Regions from separate parts of the Blautia sp. 210820-DFI.6.14 genome, predicted to be linked through region 2. Evidence: riboswitches for the same ligand, from Rfam matches in the RefSeq annotation. Region 2 holds a riboswitch; each other region holds the start of a gene.

Region 1 (7,487 bases), on a different contig from region 2:
ATGCTATGAGGGATAATGTGAAAAGTGGTGCACTCACAGAAGTGACATTCTATATTTTGCTTTCACTCTATTCACCTAAACACGGATATGCTGTCATGCAGTTCATTGAAGAAAAAACAGGTGGGCGGCTTTCATTGGGAGCAGGCACTTTATATGGTGCATTAAATTCAATGCAGGAAAAGGGATGGATTGAGCTTTTCGGAGATAGTGAAGGTAGAAAAAAAGAGTATCTTATCACTGTAAAAGGAAAGGAGATAGCTGAAAAAGAACTTATCAGACTTCGTGAACTTGTAGGTATTGCAAGCGGAATTGTAGGAGGTACATTATGAGCAAAAAGTGTTATCGTTTTTTTGGCGGGCTATTGACGGTACAGAAAAACTGGCTGAATAAGATGGCTGAAAAAGGTTATCGCCTTATTCGAACGGGAAAATTACTCTATGAATTTGAAAAATGTAAGCCAGGTCAAGTTCAATATTGCGTGGAGTTTATAGGACAAAAATCAAAAGCTAATGCTGAAGATTACCATGATTTCTTGGAAGAAATGGGATATTCCGTATTCTATAAAAATATCAATCTTAATTATTCTGTTGGTAAAGTTCGCTGGCGTCCGTGGGCTGAAATTGGCGGTCGTATTGCAACAAACACTACAACATTTAACAGGGAATTGCTGATTGTAGAAAAAGAAAATGATGGAAAACCTTTTGAACTTCATACGTCCTATGAAGATAGGGCAAATTATTACAGTAATTTGCGAAATCCCTGGCTTTTATTAATGCTTATGCTCGTGGCATTTGCTACCGTAAATCGGTCTGTTATTTTAGGCATAGTTGCTGTGATTTTTCTAATCCCTGTCATTATATACCAGTTGCAAATTATGAAAAATAGGCATGAAGCGAAGATGAAGGAGTGGTGATTCAGGATAACAAGGTTGGTTTAGCTGATGCAATGTAATGCACTGTCGTTTGAGGGTTAGTAGCCCGTTCTTAAATTTGTGGGCAGTTTGTTGCTGATGATATAAATATTAGAGAAAATTAATTGAAAGTTAAAAAAAGAAAGTAATAAGTAAACAAAGGCTCAATTGTAAACATGTATTGGGAACGCTATAATGGAAATAAGGACAGGAGGTGCGAACAATGCGTATTGGTGAGCAGATAAAAAACTATCGAAAAACTGAGGGATTAACACAAGAACAGGTGGCAAATTATCTGGGTGTTTCTACTCCTGCGGTAAATAAATGGGAAAAGGGAAATACATATCCGGATATCTCATTACTTCCAGCTTTGGCATGATTATTGAAAATTGATATGAATGAATTGTTTTCGTTTCGTGAAGAATTGACCGAAAAAGAGATTGGACAATTTGTGAATGAACTTTCGGAAGTTTCATTGGACAGTTTTACAGAGGCTTTCGAGATGGCATCTCGTAAAATACAGGAGTATCCTCATTGCGACTTATTAATATATACGATCGCAACCGTTCTGAACGGATCTTTGACTTTGTCAGATCTTAATGGCGAAGAACGAATGGAATATAATACAGCTATTATTGAGTGGCTGGAACGAACAGCAGACAGTCAGGATGAAAGAGTGAGAAATTCAAGTGTTTTTATACTTGCAACAAAATATGTCCAAATGGAGAAATATGAAGAAGCAAATGCCCTTTTGAAAAAAATTCCTGATACTGTAATTGATGCAACGATTATGAAAACAAGTGTATTAGCACATCAGGAAGGAACAGACACTGCTGCGTTATTCCTGGAAGGGAAACTGCTACAGGCAGTTGTCAATATTCAAAGCTACTTGTATAAGTTAATTGAAATGGAAGAAGAAACAGGAAATCATGATAAAGCAGAGAGAATTGCTGAGATTACAGATCACATGATATCGTTGTTTGGACTATGGAATTACGGCAACACAGTGCCATATCTGCTGATTGCTGGATATCGAAAAGATGTAGAAAAATGTGTTCAGTTAATTAAGCAATTATTAAGTGAATCACAGAAGCCTTGGAATATGACACAATCCCCTTTGTATTACAGGTATGAAGATACTGCACAGGGAAAAGCCTTTTCGGGAGTTGGAAAAAATTTTGTTCGTGAATTGTATTCAGAAATTGAAAATAAGAAAGAGTATGAATTCTTGAGAGGGAATAAGGAACTCGAATTAATTTTTGAGGAACACTTGAAATAGGTTGTAAAAATGTATGGAAATAGATATAGTTGAGAAAGAAGAAAATTTTTGACATTTCCACAGATGCGTGCTAATATGATTATAGAAAAAGAGTGCTACCGATAGACGGTTAGTCCGTTTTACTATTTAGAATATCATCAAAGATAACCGCTTAGTTTACCAGACCAGGGCGGTTATTTTTGTGGTTTATGATTATCTTTGCCTAATGTATATCCGATACTAAAGCAGGTTAAGCCGAAGCTCACTACTGCTATGAAGTCAATAATACTCATTGGCTTAGCCCTCCTTTCCAATGGATTCCTTTACAGGTTTCTATGTAATCAGAGGGTCACAGTCCCTCTGGAGAAGGACTAACCGCCTACCGTTATGGTAGCACCCATGTTTCGATTATAACAGTTAAAAATTACCGGTGCAATATAAAGTTGGTAGAGAAGTATCTAGTATCTACAGAAGAAAATCGGTTTGAGTATTCTCCGGTGCCAAAACGGTGCCAAGAAATCAGGCAAATCAAAATAGGTGGTGCAATTCAGCCGTTTTTCACTGTATTTTGGAGAGAAAACCATAAAAAATATGAGGTAAAACGGGATTAAAGTATCGTGAAGGTGGACGTACTGTAGGATCAGGACGTGTTGCTACAATCATCGAGTAATACAATCTGAATATAGATTTGTTATCGTAAGATAACGTTGTGTCCAAACGTAAGATACCCGTAGAACTTCGGTTCTACGGGTTTTTCTGTTGCCTGAAAAAGTTAAATAAATCGGAAAAGATAGGCCGGAGAGAGGAGCTGATTTGTGCTTCAAAATTTTATGTGACAAATGAAACAACCTATGATATTATAAAAACGATATAAACGAAAATGACTTTTGCGGAAACGAAAGTATCTTTATATTTTTTTTATCCGTATACTTCCTATTGCGGATAAAATAACATCTTTATGTGAAAAGCGTGACATTATCGCAGTTTTTTCAGGAAGGTAATTCAGAGAATCTGACAGAAAAACAGAAAGAAGTTCTAGGGATATGGAACGATCTGAGTACAAATGAGCAGGAAACAGTAATGTCAATGCTGCGTGGACTTCGGAAGTAGGAGAACAGTTCGAGTATATGTATCGGCTGTTCTTTTTTTGTTTTTGAACGTTAAAACGGTAATTTTTTTTCTTGTGCATAGTAGAACGTTAAAGTATAATAAAATCAGTTTTTTTGCATAAGTTTAAAAGTTATATCTATAATAAGGAAATCGGAAAACCAGATGAAAGTCTGGGACGCAAAGCTACAGGGCCTGTAAAATGGCAGCCAGTTGCATGAAATGAGGTGCACTGTCTGTCTGACGGTGCTTTTTTACGGTGTTATTTCGCAGATGTAACAATAATGATTTTATCAGGAAAGAATGAGGAAAATAAAAGTATGAAAAAGGCAAAACGTTGTCTGACAGCAGTGGTGTCAGGTGTACTTGTAGCATCTGCTGTCTTGTCTGGATGTGGACAGTCAAAGAAAGAAGTATCTAAAAATGATGATCATCTTACCGTTTATCTGTGGGAAAATCGTTTGATGAAAAATATTGCACCCTATATCCATGAACAGTTTTCTGATCAGGATATTGAATTTATTATTGGTAACAATGATACCGATTTATACAGTTATTTTAAAGAACATGATGAATTACCGGATATCATAACAGTACGTCGATTCTCCGGAACAGATGCACAGGACTTACAGCCTTATCTTATGGATTTTGCTTCTTATGATGTTGTTTCCAAGTATTATTCTTATGCGCTGCAATATTATAAGAATGCGGAGGATGAAATCCAGTGGCTGCCAATCTGTGGTATTCCGCAGACGATCATTGCCAACAAAACACTGTTTGATCAGTATGGAATTAAGATTCCGGAAAATTATGAGGAATATGTACAGGCATGTCAGCAGTTTTATGATAATGGCATAAAACCGTACTCCATGGATCTTGGTGAAGACTGGTCTAATAATGAGATCATCCAGGCGGCGGCAATCGGTGAGTTCACAAGCCTGGATGGTATTGAATGGCGAAACGGTGCAGAGACTGCATCGGATGAAGTAAAGTTTGATGATGCATTATGGAAACGTATTTTTTCAGAAACCAGCCAGTTTCTGAAAGACTCGCACTTTGGTAAAGAAGATATCAATATTGACGTCGATACAGGAATCCAGATGTTTGTCGAGGGAAAATCAGCAATGTTTCATGGACATCCGACGGTTATGCAGCAGCTGCAGAAACAGATGGATGCAGATCTGATCCGTATTCCTTACTTTTCACAGACATCGGATGAATCCTATGTGTACATGACTCCGTCCTTAAACATTGCATTTAACAAAAACCTGGAAAAAGACCGGGAGAAACTGGATACTGCACTGGATGTGCTGGATTGTATGATTTCAGAAGAGGGGCAAAAGCTGATTGCGGATGGAAGCGGTGTTATTTCATTGAATACAGATGTTCCAACCATGATGCAGGATGTGCCTGGACTGGAAGAGGAAATTAATAATAATGCTGTTTATATCCGATATTCCGCTCAAAAATCATTTGATGCAAGTCTTGAGGCTGTTCACGGATTACTGTCAGGGGAAATGGATGAAACACAGGCTTATGATACTTTTCGTAGTGTAATGAATCGTAAAGATCCAGAAGAAAAAGCAACGGTGAATTTTGAAAATGAATATTCCATTTCACTGAACGATAGAAATGGCCGTGATGCAGCATCTTCCATTTTAACTACGATCAGAGAAGAAAATGATGCACAGCTGGCTCTGGCGCCATATTATTATTTCACTTCCTCTATGTACAAAGGAGAATGCACCAGCAGCCGGGTTGGCATGATGACAGCGAAGAGTTCAGATACAGCATTATATGTTGCAAAAATCAATGGTAAACAGGTTTGTGAACTCGTGAAAAATTATCTCGCCGATGCGGATGAGAATTTTTACGTAACCAATAAATACGAATTACCAATTGCATCCGGTATGAAAATGATTGTCAATCAAGAGGAAAGTGGATGTTCGTTAAAGGACTTGACAGTTAATGATAAGAAAATAGACAAAGAAAAGGAATACTCTATTCTTCTTACAGACACCACAATGTCTGTATTGAAAAAAATAAATCCGAAATGTGAGATTGAGCAGCTTAAAGAGACAACATTATCAAGTGCATGGATTGAAGCAATGTCAAAAGGACAGCAGCCGTCAGCACCGGAAGACTATATAGAGGTTGAACAGTAAAAGTGGAGATAGAACAAACGGTAAATAAAAGAAAAAAAATAACAAGGCTGTTGCTTATACTACTTATGATTCTTTTAAGCTTAGGTTGTATCAAGTATCTGATAAGTAAGTCTAAGAAGTATATCAGCGAAAATGGAAAAAGCAGTATGGGAGCTGTTGTTGAACAGATACAGCAGACCTATGATCTTCAGGTGAGTGGATACTACAGCCAGCTGCAGTTGGTTGAGGAATTTTTACTTCATGAGAGGGAGCTGTCTCTTGAAACGGATGTGAACAAAAGTTTCTTTGAAGCATGGGAAAAAGAATCGGAAAGTACCCTTATATTCATTCAGGAGAATGGTCAGGCAATATCAGCACGTGGAACAAAAATGCGGATTGATATGCCAAGTAAACTTCTGCTGGACTTAAAGAATGGATACAATATTGGAAAACTGGTGCGTCTTGATTATGATCAGAAGAAAAAAGACGGTTATCTGGTTGCAATTCCATGTCAGGAATATACGATCAATGGGGAAACTTATACGGCAATTGGAACTGTGTATGATCATTCGAAACTGGATTCCATGTTAAAACTGAAAGGTTATGACGGGAAAGCATATTTGTTCATGCTGGATAATGACGGAAATATTACGTATACGAACCAGAGTGGAGATAAATACCAGCGTAATTATTCTTTGTTAAAACATTTAAAAGGGGAACAGGCCATTACAGAAGAAGAGGCTGATTGGTTCAAAAAGAAGTTTGATAACAGAGAATCCGGAGTTGCCCTTTTGGGAAAACAGAACCCCTATTATCTGGGGTATTGCCCGATAGAAAGCAACAACACCATTTTGGTATGCATTGTGGCAAAGGGAGTTGTTGACAATGTGCTGATGGATTACCAGAAAACGGTGCTGTTTACAACAATACTCATGGCAGGTTTTATACTTTTACTTTTTGCTGGATTATTCTACAGTATTTCCAGACTTAGTCTTGCAGATCAAAAAGCAGAATATGAAAAAAGAAAGAATGAACTTCATTTACAAACAATGAAGGAAATGGAAGTAGTCAATCAAAAACTGAAAAAGGCAAAGAACGTTGCAACAGAGGCTTTACAGACAGCTGAAAATGCAAATAAGGCGAAAACGGATTTCCTGTCTAATATGTCACATGATATTCGCACACCTATGAATGCAATCATTGGTATCACGTCTTTGATCAGACATGATGCAGGTAATAAAGCAAAAGTTATAGAGTATGCAGATAAAATAGATAGTTCATCACAGCATCTGCTAGGAATTATTAATGATGTTCTGGATATGAGTAAGATTGAGGCAGGAAAAACAGTCTTCAAATATTCTGACTTTTCTATTCTGGATCTTGTACAGGAACTTGACACTATATTTCATACTCAAATATATGAAAAGCAGCAGACCCTTACAATCATAAAAGAAAATATTCAGCATGAGTGGGTGAATGGTGATCAGGTTCACCTGATGCAGATTTTCAGCAACCTGCTTTCCAATGCAGTGAAGTATACCCAGGAAGGTGGGAAAATTCAGTTCTTTGTAGAAGAATGTGAGACAAAGTCATCTGTCTATGCAAAGTACCGTATCTTAGTTAGCGATAATGGTATGGGAATGTCGGCAGATTTCAAGGATACAATTTTTGATGCGTTTACCCGTGCGGAAAGTTCCCTTACAAATAAAATACAGGGAACCGGACTTGGAATGGCGATTACTAAGAATCTGGTTGAGGCAATGGGAGGTACCATTGATGTGGAGAGTGAATTGGGACAGGGAAGCTGTTTTGAGGTTCTCCTGGATCTGAAAATTGCAGAGGATAGAACGGTTGCTCTGGCGGCACAAGAAGAAACAGATGAGCAGGATGGTAATATCCTTCAGGGAATGAGATTTCTGTGTGCAGAGGATAATGAGCTGAACGCGGAGATCCTGATAGAACTGTTAAAGATTGAAGGTGCGGAATGTACCATCTGTGAAAATGGCGAAGAGATTTTGAAAGCATTTGAACAGTCTGTTCCAGGTGATTATGACATGATCCTGATGGA
Region 2 (7,487 bases):
TGACCTCTTTTTCAGACATATCAGAATGCTCTCTCAGAACACCGAAAAAATTATACACATTCCCCCATGTTTCAGAAGAATGATCGACCACAACACGGCCATTCGGATGAACAACAAAACTCTGGGCATTTCCATCGAAAGCAGAAATATCCAGTACATCTACGATATCAGAGTTTTCATAAGCAATGGCTATGGCATCATATTCAAATCCCTGATAAGTTCCGTGAGCCTTAGGAGTGGCAAAAACAAGCAGCTGAGATTTTCCGGGAACTGATGCATTCGCAATAACATCATTTCCCTGCCGGATCTCCTCTTCAATATTTTCCTGTAATCCAAGGTACCCGGTTTCCCCTGTTGGCATCTTATAGTTCCCGTCGGCTGACAGAAAAAAGAATTCCAAAAAGCCGGTATCCTCCTGCGCTTTCTTTATATAATCACGAATTTCATCTTCACTGGATGTATTCTGCAGATTCTCTCCCCACATATGAAGATAGGTCAGGTTTTTCTCTGTCAGTTCCCTCAGCATATTATCAGACTGATGAAAAACTTCCGTCAGATGAGAAACACTTTCCTCATAAACAGTTTTCGACACAAATCCAAAATATCGGAAAACCATCAAAGCAATGCACACAAAACCAGCTATAAAGACAGCTATCTTTAATCGTTTTCTCATGACAGATTTCTTTCTGTCTTTACTATGTTTCCTAATATCCATTCTTCTCACCTCAGAGTCATGTAGTCTTCTGGCTCTGCAAGAATGGCATCACCATCTGAAACATATGCTGTCCATGTATCATCCACAGAAATATCTCCTCCATCAAATACAATGTTTTCATCTGTGGGATAAGCTTCCATGTGTTTTGGTATTGCAAGACAGGTTACTGTAAAAGTATCATTGTCCTGAACTTTTTTTCCATCCATTGTAACGTTGCTCAATGTATAGCCATCATCTGTTTCTTTGATTTCCACGGAAATACCGCTGAACACAGGCAATGAGCCTCGGTTAAACGGAATAAATCCGCCCTCATAGCCTTCTACAAAATTTTTAACCGTCTCTTTCAGTTCAGCTCCACTCATCTTGCTGCTGTAAGCCGACAGACTGTTTGGCATGATCATGTCGCCTGCCATTTTTTCAGTATATCCAGCTTTCAGCACGTTTCCCGTAAAGCTGTTTCCAGTTGCGATCAGCACATCTGATCCATAAATGCCGCGCAGAGTGTTTGCCATAACTGAATATGCCGCATTGCCCCCACTGCTATGAAAACGATTGGAATAGGATTTCTGCGAATCCAACACGATATTCTCCGAAATAGCTTCTTCCTCAAGAAGCTGAGAATTAAACGACTGATATGCCTGCTCTGCATCGTACTCTCCTGAGATCATCTTTGAAACCACATCCTTGGAAACGGAGAAAAAGTCATTTGATGCAATGCGGATATACATATGATTTTCTTCGATCACGGATTTCACATCTTTCAGATATTCCGTAAGCTGCATATCCACATCCTGACTGTAGCTTAACAGATCCTGTCCATCACTAATGATCCGCTCCTGCGCATCCTCTGAAAGCATTGTGCTCAGCACCTTCATTGCCTTCTTTCGACGTGTCTCATCCTGTGTCAAATCGCGGTTTAAAGCCACCTGGAAGTATGGCGTAGTCATCAGCCACTTTTCACCGTTCTCCTGAAAGAATGGAAGAAAAGTTGTGTTAATGCCCTGATCCTGAAACATTTTTACACCGGCAGAGGTTCCAAAGTACATGGCAAGCTTGCCACTTTGATACATCTCAACTATATCATCATAATTCATATCCAGATCATCCTGACTCAGACCGGTATCCTGGATGAACTGCTCCATACGTTCAAAAGCCTTTGGCCAGACAGTACTGTCCAGACCTTCTCTCTTTGTATTATCTGGATCACTGTAGGCAGTACGCCACTTTCGTCCGTCCACGGAAGACAGTTCTGATGCTGACAGACCTTGCAGTGTTTCCATACAGGTATAATCATAATAATAATCTGCTGTAAACCCACGAATCCCCACTTTGTCAAATGCCTGGCAGGCAGAGACAAAGCTTTCATAATCTGTTGGAAGAGGGATATCATACTTTTCAAAAAGATCTTTGTTCACTACAAAACCATGCGCATCCGCACACACCGGAAGCCAGTTTACGCTTCCATCCTCATTCATAAAATTGCTGAGGTAGGTATCATAGACAGCACCTGCCACATTGGTTGTGGAGAGATCCATCAGACTGTCTTTCAGTGGACTCGCATCATGCAGTGAAAAACGACAGCAGGTTATAATATCCGGCAGTCCACCGTTTTTCTTCAGAAATTTGTAGAAATCCAGATCGTTATTACCTACGACAAATTCAACATTGATGTCCGGAAGCTGCTCCTGGATGTATGGTGCATATTTTTCATACAGGTTTGTGCTCCATAAGTACACCGTGATTGTTTCTGCATCTTCTTTTTCCGTACTTTTACCGCCACAGCCTGAAAGAAGTGATATGCTCATCACCATCATTAAAAGTACAGCCAGCACTCTGTTCCATTTTTTCTTTTTCATTACGAATCCCCCCTCTGAGATTGTTTCCCACTAGTACACCAATTCATGAATTATCTTTACCAGTAGTTTCATATCAATAGGCTTAGAGATATGTTCATCCATTCCTGCTTCTTTTGCTTTTATTCTGTCCTCCGTGAACGCATTTGCTGTCATTGCAATGATCGGTATCGTCTTTGCATCCTCTCTGTCCATAGAGCGGATCATCTTCGCTGCTTCATAACCATTCTTGACCGGCATCATGATATCCATAAGAATCACATCAAATTCGTCAGGCCTGCTTTTTTCAAATATCTCAACAGCTTCCTGTCCATTCCATGTTTTTGTCACAACTGCGCCTTCATTCTGAAGCATAAACTCTGCAATTTCCATATTCAGTTCATTGTCTTCTGCCAGAAGAATATGCAGTCCGCGGATGGAAGCTTCTGTCTTTGCCTCAGTTTCAGCTTTGCTTTCCCTGTCTGTATCAATCCGGAACGGAACCCGGATCACAAAGGTAGTTCCTGCGCCTTCTTCACTTTCAAAGGTAATGGTTCCACCCATTTTCTCGACCAGCTTCTTTGAAATTGGCATTCCCAGTCCTGTTCCCGCAAATTTTGTGCGGCTTCCTGTGTGTTCCTGTGCAAATGGTTCAAACACACATTTCTGAAACTCCTCAGTCATTCCGATTCCTGTGTCCCGACAGACAAATTCCATTGTCGTCGTTTCTGGCTGTTCGGATGAAATTTCCATACAGCTGATATAAATCTGTCCGTTTTCTCTGTTATATTTCACCGCATTCGACAGAATATTCATCATCACACGTTTCACATACCTTGGACTTCCAATAAGATCCCGGTGTGTGATTTCTTTTTTCTCCCATACAATCCGGATATTCTGTTCTGCAGCAATCTGTTCGATCACAACAAGCACTTCCTCAGAGATTTTGATCAGATTAAATGGAACCTCTTCCAGAACGACTTCGCCTGACTCAAGCTTACTCATATCCAGAACTTCATTTACCAGCTCCAGCAACAGATTGGATGCCTCTTTCACCTTTGTCCTGTATTCCTTCTGCTTTTCTATATCATCGGCATAATGATCTGCCATATTTACCATGCCGCAGATTCCATTGATCGGAGTCCGGATATCATGGCTCATTCGCTGTAGAAACTCGGTTTTTGCCTCATTGGCGGCTTCTGCCTTTTTTGCAGCTATCAGAAGTTCTGCTTTATATTTTTCATCTTTTTCCTGTTCCAGCTTCTGGTGTGTCAGATTGGTTTTATATGTCCAGAGCCAGAATATACTGAATATCAGAAAATAAAGAAAAATAATGCTTATCACACTTAATGGAAGATTATGAAATACTTCCGTATCCGGAAGATATGCATAAATATAATAATCACGCTGCTTCAGCATAATTCCATAACATCCGGTTCCTTCGTTTTTCAAGTGAAAAATGTGCTGACTGTCTGTATGCTTTTTCATTGCCTGAACAACTTCGTTGTCGGCTGTATTCTGCCCCAACAGACTCTCATCATTGCTGGCAACAACTGTCCCGTTGTCTGCAACAATAATTGTTCCATCTTTCTGGACACTATAGCCGTTTAAAAGGCCCTGTATCGTCAGGGTATAGTTTCTGACAAATTCGGGAGATGTATAATAGTAGATTGCAACAATCCCCGGTGCATCTTTTCTGGCACAGGCTGCAATGTCGATACGTGACCCGTCTTCTCTGGTAAATCGTTCCGAATAAGATCTTTCTTCATATCCGGCAAAATCTATAATAATATTTTTTTGCAGGTATTCCGTAATCTCATCGGTCAGAGATTCATCCGTGCTGTATTCACAGTCCGTCTTTCCTTCTGCATTCAGTACAATGATACCATCCACCCAGAGAGTCTGCAGGTTTCCTTTCAGGAACTCCTGGCTCAGCTGACCACCGTTTTCTGTTTCCATGTCGATATTTGTACTCATTTGTCTGGCACTTTCAATCGCCCGAAGAAGACTTTTGGATTCCGAAGATTCATTATAATGGGTATAGGTGGAGCACTGCACTTTGACATAGTTTACAATCTCCACCATTCTTTTCTCTGCTTCTGCCTTTTCCGCATAAAAGAAATAAAACAGTGCGACTGTAGCCACACAGATTCCAATCAGACCGCCGACCAGCTGGATTCGTTTTTCTTTTTTCTTTCTCTCAATATCCAAGATCATCCACCTCCAGATACTTCTGGGGATCATCCAGATATTTTTCAACGATTTTCAAGCTCGTGCCATCCTGACGCATTTCTTCCAGCGTCTGTTCCATCTGCTCACAGATTCCTCTGTCATCATCTTTGGCAAAAGCAACACCTATTCCGGTAAGCATCAGTGGTTCTTCCAGGATACGGAAGCTTGCATCATAATCTTTCATATACTGGACAATAGATTCCTCATGTGCGGCAACTGCATCTACATATCCTTTCGCAAGAAACGTATAGATCAGCTCTCTGTGTCCAAGGCTGATCAGATTTTCCAGTTTGGGAATTCTCTCATCCGTCCGATTCAGAAAGATGCCTTCCGGTTTGGTTGTGGACTGAACAGCCAGGTTCTTTCCTTCCAGGTCACTTAGTTTATAAATGTCACTGTTCTCATTTACAGCAACCACTTGGCGGCTTGCTATGTATGGTCCTGCCCAGCGGTAATCATCAAGACGCCCTTCCATGGAAAAGCAGCCCATGATACAATCAATTTCTCCGCTCTCCACCAGTTCTTTTTTCTCCTCCCAGTCAATCTGGACAACGTCCACCTGATATCCCATTCTTTTGAAAGCTTCTGTAGCCAGTTCTACATCTATACCCGTCGGTACACCATCCTCATTCAGATAATTGTATGGTGGATAGTTATCTCTGCCGAGCGTGATGACCGGCTTTTCGGTTTCTTTTTTACTGCTGTCTGTGTTTTTACACCCTGTCAGGGTGACCGCCAAAATTCCCACAAGCAGAATGCCTGCGATCCCTCTTTTTCCTTTCATTTTCCTTCCATCCTTACTGTTATTTTGCTTTTTTTCTCATATCAGCTTCTTTACCATTTATCACACTTCAGTGACCTGCGGTTCGGTGCCCCCCCGCCGCCACCGATAAGTCATTCCTCAAAAAAAGCACTGTCAGACAGACAGTGCACATCATCATCTTATGCAACTGGCTGCCATTTTACAGGCCCTATAGCTTTGCGTCACAGACTTTCGTCTGCTTTGCCAATTATTTTCTATTACAGCTTTCACAAAGAGGTAATTTTATAGCATCCCAGTATCTCACTATGTGTGAGCAAAACTTCACCACACTAATATATAAAAAACCAAAAAAGAGAACAATCGATATATATGTATAGGTATATATTCGAACTGTTCTCCTGCTTCTGCAAAAGTCATTTTCGTTTATATGTTTTTAATGATATCACGGAAAGTTACGTTTGTCACCCAAAAGTTTGCTAATCCAAACAAATCAAATACATTCCATAATTATCTTCTCACATCTATCATATCCCAACTGCCACCATAAGCATCTGAACCGGAAATACCAGTGTCAAAGCATTTAATGCCGCTTCACTGCCCTCTCTCATATTTCCCACAAATGCGCTGTCTACAATGTTATAGACCGCCTGCAATGCCATGGATAAGATCATCGGGATTCCCATCTGGATCATCAGCTTATTCACCGGCATATCCTTCATTTTGTTACTTTCCGCCATTTTGTTTTACTCCTCTCTTTTCTGGCACAAAAAAAGTGCACACCCTGTCTTATAAGCTGGACTTACGCTCACAGGCTACACACTTTTTCATTGCAAATATTATATTTTACCGGCACTTTTATTCCGTAAATGTATATCGTACAAAAGAGCCGTTATTATCACCTGTTACTATTACAACGTCTCCATTCTCGTTACTTGTGGTTTCCAAGATAGGAAATCTTCCGTTTTCTTTTACATAAGCTTCCGGGCTGGCTGCTTCTGCCTCGATCAATGTTTTTTTACTGTATTGTTCTCCTCCACATGGATTTATATCCTCAATATTCTTTTTCTTTCAAAAGTGATTTTTACTAAAATGAGCCTTCTGTTTTTAGGCATTATTACTATGACTTTTTCCTTTTTTCAAATCTTCTACGATTTCGTTATAGCGTTTTTTGTTTAATCGATAAAAGAATAAAACAATTGCCGTAACGATCCACAGGATTCCCGGAATTGTCGAGAATGCATGTTTCATGATTGCGATTACTTCCGGATTCTGTGCCTGGTTTGCTACATAACCATATTTTCCAAGCAATGCTGCGAGAAGCGCTGTGCCAATCGCCATTCCGATTTTATTTCCAAGAGAAACAAAAGCATACTGGAATCCATCATTTCTAAGTCCCGTCTTCCATTCGCCATATTCCACACAATCCGGAATAATTGCATAAATTGCTGTATTAAACCCAGAGAAAAAGAACTGTGTAATCCCGGCGAGCGCATAAAATGCAACTGGTGATTCTTTTACATTGAAGAAGTACATTGCCAGCATTGCAATACCTGTGAGCAGTGCAAAGATCGATGCAGTTCTTCCTTTATTATTCAGCTTCCGAAATACTGGCTGAAAGCATGCTGCACCAATAATGGACGGAATGATAATACACATAGAATATGTTGTATAATAAGAAGCATTTCCCTCTACATAAGTAAAATAATATAAAATATCTGCATTTCTTCCATATAATGTAAATCCAAACAACACCTGTCCAACCAAAGCCAGAAGATATGGTTTGTTCTGCATAACTGCTTTCAACTGTACTTTTATTGAGATTTTTTCTTTCTCAGGAATTGCTACCTGTTCTTTTGTCTTTGCGAAACAGAAGAAATGACAGGCAGCAAAGATACATCCATAAATAATTGCAACAAACAAATAACCATTCTTTGCACTGCTGCTT
Region 3 (7,487 bases), on a different contig from region 2:
GAAATCCGCATCCCTCTGCGATGTGCCTGATGTTCACATCTTTTCTGGATATCCCTTTTTCTCCACAGGTACAGCTTCTGTTTCTTTCTTCCGGATATCTTTCCTTTTATTTCCAGATACTCAAACACGATCACATCCGCATGGTTTTCTTCTGCATATCCTGTGACTGCTCCTGCAATCTTTCTTCCAAGTTCTGTGTTAAGACGCTTCGCGTAGGCCCATCTGCTTTTCACCTGTGCGGAGCCATGCTCGCGCTGGAATCTGCTTATCCGTCCCAGCACACGGTACATCCGGTCTTTTTCACTGGGAAAATCAATAAACTTTCTTCCCAGGACAGTTCCATCTGACCGCATAATGGTACAGACTGCATCCGTATTGAGTCCTAAATCCACACTGCAGATGACCTGTTCTTTTACAGGTGTCTTTGTAAACAGCACCTCTTCTGTATAAGAAAAACGCAGAAAGTATTTACGATGCCTTTTTTCCAACACGGGAGCTGTTGCTCTTTTTCCTGCCCAGTTCTTTCTGAGATATTCCATATCTGTATGGCTGAGGCTGACCCGGAACCATTTCCAGTCATGACCGTCATAAAGTTTCAGGCACGCTCTATCTTTTTCTTCTGTATCCTCACGGTACATCACATCACGGTAGAATACCGGCATGGCATGATTATCACACACCAGCTTCGGCCTGCCGCCTTTCTGATCCGTTTTTTCCCACAGTTCCAGCCTTGTCTTATATGAGGATACACTTCCCAGGGCATGCTGGATAGCTGCCCTTCTGAGATAAGAAGGCATCTTTGGAAATCGCAGGTCAAAATCAAACCTTGCCTGGTTCTTTTTGGTGGTATGCACCAGATGTTCTGCCGTGTTGAAACGTTTTTTAGGTTCCGTGATCACTGCCAGTTCATCCCATGTCTGGGCATAGATCTCAATCAGACAACTGACCGCAGAACGATAAATATCCAGTGTCTGGCGGATCGGAATATTCTGTTTTCGCAGTTCTACACCATAACTGGATACTGTCCTCATCTTTTTCCTCTTTCTTACAAATATAAATACGGGTTCTTTCAGGTTACTGCTTTTCTTTTTGCCCCTCGATATAAGAACATACCTGTTCCCTGTTCCTGTCACTCACCGTTACTGCACAATAAGATGGATTCCACAGATGCCCTCCCCAAAGTTCCTTCTTCAGTTCTGGATGAGCAAGAAATATCTGTCTGGCAATGTTCCCCTTCATGATCTTGATCATATCAGAGATATAAAACTGTGGTCTGCAATCTACAAGCAGATGGATATGATCCGGCATAACCTCCATTGCCAGAATCTGAAATTTATATTCTTCTGCAAGGTCATAGAGCATTTCTTTGCATTCTGTATCAATACCATCTTTTAAAACCTTTTTCCGGTATTTTGTACACCATACCAGATGATACTGCAGGGAATACACATATCCTCTACCATATGAAAGTTCATTATTATTGATATTAAACATATTTTCCTCCATGTTTTTATTATACCATATGCAAGAACATTTCGCAAACATTTGTTCTGCCTTTTTTCAAAAAAATAGTGCGTCTAACTCATCACTGAAGTAACGAGAATGCAACGCACAGTTGTTCAATACCATATAGTTTCCTGTTGATCCAAGCGAAAATTATGCAGATAACGCAAATAAATAATTTTACCGCTTTAAAACAAAAGCTGGAGTCCCATCGCTATAACCCACATATAGGCGCATGTCTTTGGAATCATCAACAATCCAACCTTCGGTTTTGTTTTGCTGAATAACGTTACCGGAATATAACAACCAAATGAAATAATAATCGCTGCAACCATCCTTGTCATATGATATCCATTTGCATTTGCAGAAATCGCATACAGAATAATGACTCCGATCCCTGTCACTGCAAAGACTGTATTTCTGATGATCGACAATTTCATGTTTCCTTCATCTGTGCACCAGTTATTCTGCGGGAACAGACATATCACAATTCTGACAACCGCCGATATCCAGACGATGGCCTCAATTGTTACCGGTAGCGTAAATTCCGGGAATGTAAACTTCCAGATATACATCAGAATAATATAAAACACCGTCATTGTAATCGACGATACCTGTAATCCTATACCAAGCTGTCTTTTTATCTTATCGCTGGTTCCGCGTACTGCTCTGATAATTCTTGGCACCAGATGGAAAGCATCTCCTCCACAAAGCGTCAATGTCAGAATTCCATAAAGTACAAATAATGTGTTTCCTTTTGCATATATAAAAAACAAAATTGCGGCTACCAGATCAAAAGTCAGATACGCTGCATCAAATATTGCTTCCATCATGTCCGGAATCTGTGGTTTATACGTATTCTCTTTCATTCTTAATTCTGCTCCTCTTCTACCAATTGATTATATAAAAAATAATTTCTTGTAAACATAACGCCCGCTATCATCCACACGATTCCGACAATTAACAGCAAACTTTTTTTCTTTACACAAAACTTAGCTTTTCTTTGCGTTCTCCTTATGTTCTTTCAAACATTTTTCTGCATATTTAATCCTGCCTCCACAATTATCTCTGCCTTATCCAATAAAACAATCGTTTCGGTGCCCCTCTCCACCAGTTTTTATACATCTGGAAAGCAATTACAGCCAGCTTTCCAGAACATCATTCAGCTTATTCATATCCAGCGGTTTTGCGATATGTCCATTCATGCCTGTATTTTTGGCCAGCTGTACATCTTCTGCAAAAGCATTGGCAGTCATGGCAACAATAGGCAGTTTTCCCTTTTCACCCGGAAGGCTCCTGATTGCTGCAGTTGCCTCATAACCATTCATGACAGGCATTTGGATATCCATAAAAACAAGATCATACAATCCTTCCGGAGAAGCTTCCACTTTTTCAACTGCGATTTTCCCATTTTCTGCTGTTTCCACTTCTGCCCCTGTCATCTGCAAAATTTCACCAGCAATTTCTCTGTTCAACTCATTATCATCAACCAGCAGAATCCTTTTTCCCGTGTAGTCTGATTCTGACAGTTCATCCAGATAATTTCTTGCTGTTTTTTCTTTTCTTCCTGAAGTAAACTGCCGCAATGTAGCCGTCAGCCTAGAACGGAACAGCGGTTTTGCAATAAAAGCATCTACGCCTGCAGCCTTTGCTTCTTCTTCAATCTCACTGAATTCATAAGATGTCAGTACAATAATGGTAATCTCTTTCCCTATCCGTTTCCGGATCTGTCTGGCTGTTTCTATGCCATCCATGTCCGGCATCTTCCAGTCCAGGATGACAGCAAAGTAATCATTTTTTAGCTCATGACGTGCATAGCAGCGCTCAACAGCTTCTCTGCCAGAGAGAACCCATTCACCTGTAATACCGATTTCTTTCAGTGTAGCAACTGTACTTTCACAGCATGTCTTATCATCATCCACAACCAGAACAGGCAGATTCATCAGATTTCTGTCCTGTTCTTTTTCTTTTTCCTGAAGCTCCAGATAAATGGTTACTGTAATTTTAGTTCCCTTGTGTAAGGTGCTGTCCACTTTAATATTGCCATTCATCAGGTTCACAATATTTCTGCTGATTGCCATTCCCAGACCAGTTCCCTGAACCTTAGTTGTCCGGTGGTCATCTGCACGGCTGAAAGGATCAAACATGATTTTCTGAAATTCCGGTGACATACCGATCCCATTATCCTCAATCGTAAATTCATAGCATCCAAGTTCCGAAAATCCATTTGGCTTTTCCTCTATGGAAAAAGTAATATTCCCACCATCCGGTGTATACTTGATTGCATTACTCATCAGATTCACAAACACCTGCTGGATCCTCAGGCTGTCACCACAGACATCCTCATGTTCAATGTGATTAATGCGTATATCAAAATTGTGTTTATGTTCATCAAGCACCGGTTTTGTTAGTGTAATGAGATTATCCACCAAATCCGGCAGATTGAAATCCTCCTGTGCCAGCGTCATTTTTCCACTTTCAATACGTGCCATATCCAGCACTTCATTGATCAGCCCCAACAGGTGTCGGCTTGATTCTGTAATCTTGCTGAGACATTCAATGACTCTGTCCTGACTCTCAATATTTGCTCCTGCGATTGCCGTCAGACCGACAATGGCATTCATCGGTGTCCGGATATCATGGGACATATTGGAAAGGAATTCTGTTTTCGCACGATTTGCATTTTCTGCGGACCAGTAAGCCTCTTTCAGTGCCTCACGGGATTCAATCTCTGCTTTCTTCTCCTGTGTCACATCCATGGATGCCAGCAATACCTTTTCCAGCTTTCCATTCTTCCATTCCAAGGGAATATAAGAAGCGATTTTATAAGTCTTTTCATCCAGGCTGCAATACTCAAACTTATAAATATCATTTTCACTTTTCAGATTCTTCCGGATATTTTCCGGTGCTGTCAGGATATCCAGAGCATCCAATGGTTCCAGTGTCTTATACTTTTCAAGAACCTGCATCTGGAAATCATGATAGAATCCCAGAGGTTTATATATCATCTGACCATTCAGGTTATAGAATTCATATCTGTCATTTTCCAGATCACAAACAACAAAACGGTCAACCAGCCGCACAATACTCTGGATCAGCAGCTCCATGGAAGCATTGTCCGCTGCCATCTGTAGATGCCGTGCGCTCTCTACCTTTGCCTCCGTGACATCCCGCAGAAAGATCATGGCATATTCTGAATCCTCTATTTCGCCTCGTATGATCACATTGCGGACCCATCGTTCTTCTCCATTCAGAGTGATACGGCACTCTAAAGCCAATTCGGTTTCCAGACCCTTCAGCCTTTGTGCAATATAACCACGGTCGTAAAAAGAGGATACCGCCTTCTTATCTGTCTCCACAACATAGGAATCCACAAAATGCCGAATCAATTCATCCCACGTATAACTCTGTTCAAAGACGGTCATCAGGGACGGTTCAACCTTAAAGGTATCAAAAGTATTCGATTCCAGATTTACATAATACTCGCACAAATCTGCTTTCGTAAAAGCCCGGTGGAAAGCAGCAGATTTTTGTGCCTGCATGATTTCTTTTTTCTCCCCATCAATGTTAATAAAAATCCCGGCAATCCTGCTGGCAGAACCATCCAGACGGCGTATTACTTCTGCCGATGCCCGAAACCACTGGTATTGATTATCCTTCATTCTCATACGATACTCTACCTGGTATTTTATCTGGTTCGTCTTATCCTTAATTGCCGCCTGAAGCTGCACCATTACTCTTTCTTTATCCTGTGGATGCAGAAGATCTGACCAGGATTCCAGTTTATTCGGAAAGTCCAGAGTGTCATGATAGCCAAGCATTTTTCGGAATTCATGACTCCAGTTTGCATTCACAATCTCACTGTTTTCGTCACAGTCAAAATACCAGAAGCCGGAATAGATAGCCTCATTGAGCAGTGCCAGATTTACATGATCCCAGTTGACCTGTACGGACATAACCCAGATCTGTCTGCCCGCCTCATCTGTCGCATCCTCTTTACAAAGCCGTACATTATTCACTGTACCGTCTGCTGCAAGGATCTGTGCTTCCCCTGTTCCGTGAAGCTGCAAAAAACGGTCTCGCTCCAGTATATCTTCCTCGTCATAAAAGAAGTTTCTCAATGAGCCTTTTGTCTGTTCCATGAAAGTATCGAATGTATATCCTGTACTATGCAACAGCAGATTATCCACAGACAAAATAGACAGGTTTTGGTCATAAGATCCTGTCATTATACCTACCCCGCCATTATTTTCCAGTGTTTTCTGTACGGCCTGTGACATGGTCTGTGTCTGTCCCGGTTCATTATCACCTAAAAAATATATTTTGTCTTCATAATTTCCCATTTTGTAAAAATCCTCTCTTCGTCTTATGCCTTCTTCATCCTACTTTTATTTGTATACAGAGAACCTGTCCCTGCCAGTTTTCGTACTCATTTTTGCATACAAAAAAGACACCTGCCAAAATATGTCAGTGCCCCTTCTCGCTTTGCGTCCCTACCTTTCAGCAGGTTTGCCTTTAAATAATTTACATTTTTCCAAAAATAAAATATCATAAAGTTATTTATGCGTCAATAATGTCGGATAAAAAATCTATATTTTTTTATTTGAATTTTTGACATTTCTCTGATAAATCCTTTCAGCCAAAGACAATTCTGGTTTTTTCTTTCCACATACACTGCATCATAGTTTTCTACAAGACCAGTACGGAGTTTTACATTCAATTCTTCTTTGCTATTTTCTTTGTCTTCTCTACATCTTTACGTGCATATCCCATACACGGCATCTCCTTTTTGCATAAAAAAAGCAGCTAACCTATTTTTCCTAGACTAACTGCTCGTGTTTTAGTTCCATATTCAGTTTTATTCTACAAATCCGACAGTGAAATTCGGTCGTATGCGCTATTTTTCTTATCTCCCGGATGTGGTTCCAGTCCGATAATTGTAATATCTTTCTGGTCTGGTCCATAAACCCAGTACATTCTTCATGAATAATACCCTTGCAAAAGCTGCTCATCATTGCAATCACGGATAATTCTTAAATTTATATTTTCCTTTTCCATAACCAGATACTGGTTCAATAATATCTGCCTGTACCAAATTGGAAAGAAGTTTTGAAGCACCTGAACCTTTCAGCTCAAGAATCTCCATAACTGCACTTCTTCCAAACACCTCATCAAAGCCAAACTTTTCAAAGAGTCTATGGATATGAACCGTCGTTTTTACTGAGAAGTCACTACCTTTTTGGGAAAGTACACTTTCAATATCCACTTTTTTGTCTTGAATGTCCACTTTTTCATTCTCAATATCCACTTTTCTATCTCCAATGTCCACTTTTTCTTCATTCAAAAGTCCACTTATATGAAGATTTCGATTATGAAGCTCATTTTTCTCGTTCAAAAGTAGATTTCTGAGAAACGCTTCCAGATACTCTGTTGTTTCGTGAATACCTTTTTGCAGGTTCGTATAGTTTGCACGGACAAGTGCATTTCGGAAATACCACGCATTTTCCGCAAAAATATCATTGGTTGCAGAAAATCCAAGTGTCCTTAGATATTTGATGAAGAACACCGCCGTTGTTCTCGTATTGCCTTCCCCGAAGATATGGATTTGCCATAGCCTTGAAATGAATACCGCCAGATGATGGATAATCTCGTCCATTGACAGTCCTTTATAACTAAAATCCTTCTCCTGCGAAAAAACATATTCAAGTGTGGCTCTCAATTCGGATGCACTACCGTACATAACAGTTGCCCCATCAAGAACCCATTCTTTCTTTGTAATGTTGTAATCTCGAATCTTTCCGGCGTGTTTATAAATCCCCTGAAATAGTTTACGGTGGATAGCAATATACTCATTCGGAGAAAATGAGAACGCTGTTTCAGAAAGAATTTCAACAATACGGGACGAAACCTTATCTGCTTCTTCGGTACGCTCATCATCAGACAAATGCACTGGTCTTTCTTCATAGCAACTATCAATAAGGCTC

The links. A riboswitch is a leader RNA that binds a small molecule or an ion and turns the genes downstream of it on or off. The one in region 2 is predicted to bind cyclic di-GMP.
Region 1: another riboswitch for cyclic di-GMP. It lies ahead of LI112_RS02150 (ABC transporter substrate-binding protein); the one in region 2 lies ahead of LI112_RS10615 (ABC transporter substrate-binding protein).
Region 3: another riboswitch for cyclic di-GMP. It lies ahead of LI112_RS14870 (response regulator); the one in region 2 lies ahead of LI112_RS10615 (ABC transporter substrate-binding protein).

Annotation. Positions count from the first base shown of each region.
Region 1 is NZ_JAJCKS010000001.1:486,470-493,956, reverse strand. Features, by position in the region: gene LI112_RS02170 (PadR family transcriptional regulator) at 6-329, shown strand; gene LI112_RS02165 (DUF2812 domain-containing protein) at 326-913, shown strand; gene LI112_RS02160 (helix-turn-helix domain-containing protein) at 1,134-1,289, shown strand; gene LI112_RS02155 (hypothetical protein) at 1,524-2,189, shown strand; cyclic di-GMP riboswitch class I at 3,421-3,496, shown strand; gene LI112_RS02150 (ABC transporter substrate-binding protein) at 3,596-5,440, shown strand; gene LI112_RS02145 (ATP-binding protein) at 5,587-7,487, shown strand, end outside.
Region 2 is NZ_JAJCKS010000013.1:12,396-19,882, forward strand. Features, by position in the region: gene LI112_RS10600 (response regulator) at 1-715, opposite strand, end outside; gene LI112_RS10605 (extracellular solute-binding protein) at 721-2,571, opposite strand; gene LI112_RS10610 (ATP-binding protein) at 2,602-4,764, opposite strand; gene LI112_RS10615 (ABC transporter substrate-binding protein) at 4,748-5,563, opposite strand; cyclic di-GMP riboswitch class I at 5,722-5,797, opposite strand; partial or broken gene LI112_RS10620 (MATE family efflux transporter) at 6,070-6,279, opposite strand; gene LI112_RS10625 (MFS transporter) at 6,647-7,487, opposite strand, start outside.
Region 3 is NZ_JAJCKS010000027.1:27,040-34,526, forward strand. Features, by position in the region: gene LI112_RS14855 (transposase) at 1-1,031, opposite strand, end outside; gene tnpA (IS200/IS605 family transposase) at 1,075-1,494, opposite strand; gene LI112_RS14865 (hypothetical protein) at 1,692-2,372, opposite strand; gene LI112_RS14870 (response regulator) at 2,640-5,846, opposite strand; cyclic di-GMP riboswitch class I at 5,967-6,027, opposite strand; gene LI112_RS14875 (Fic family protein) at 6,524-7,487, opposite strand, start outside.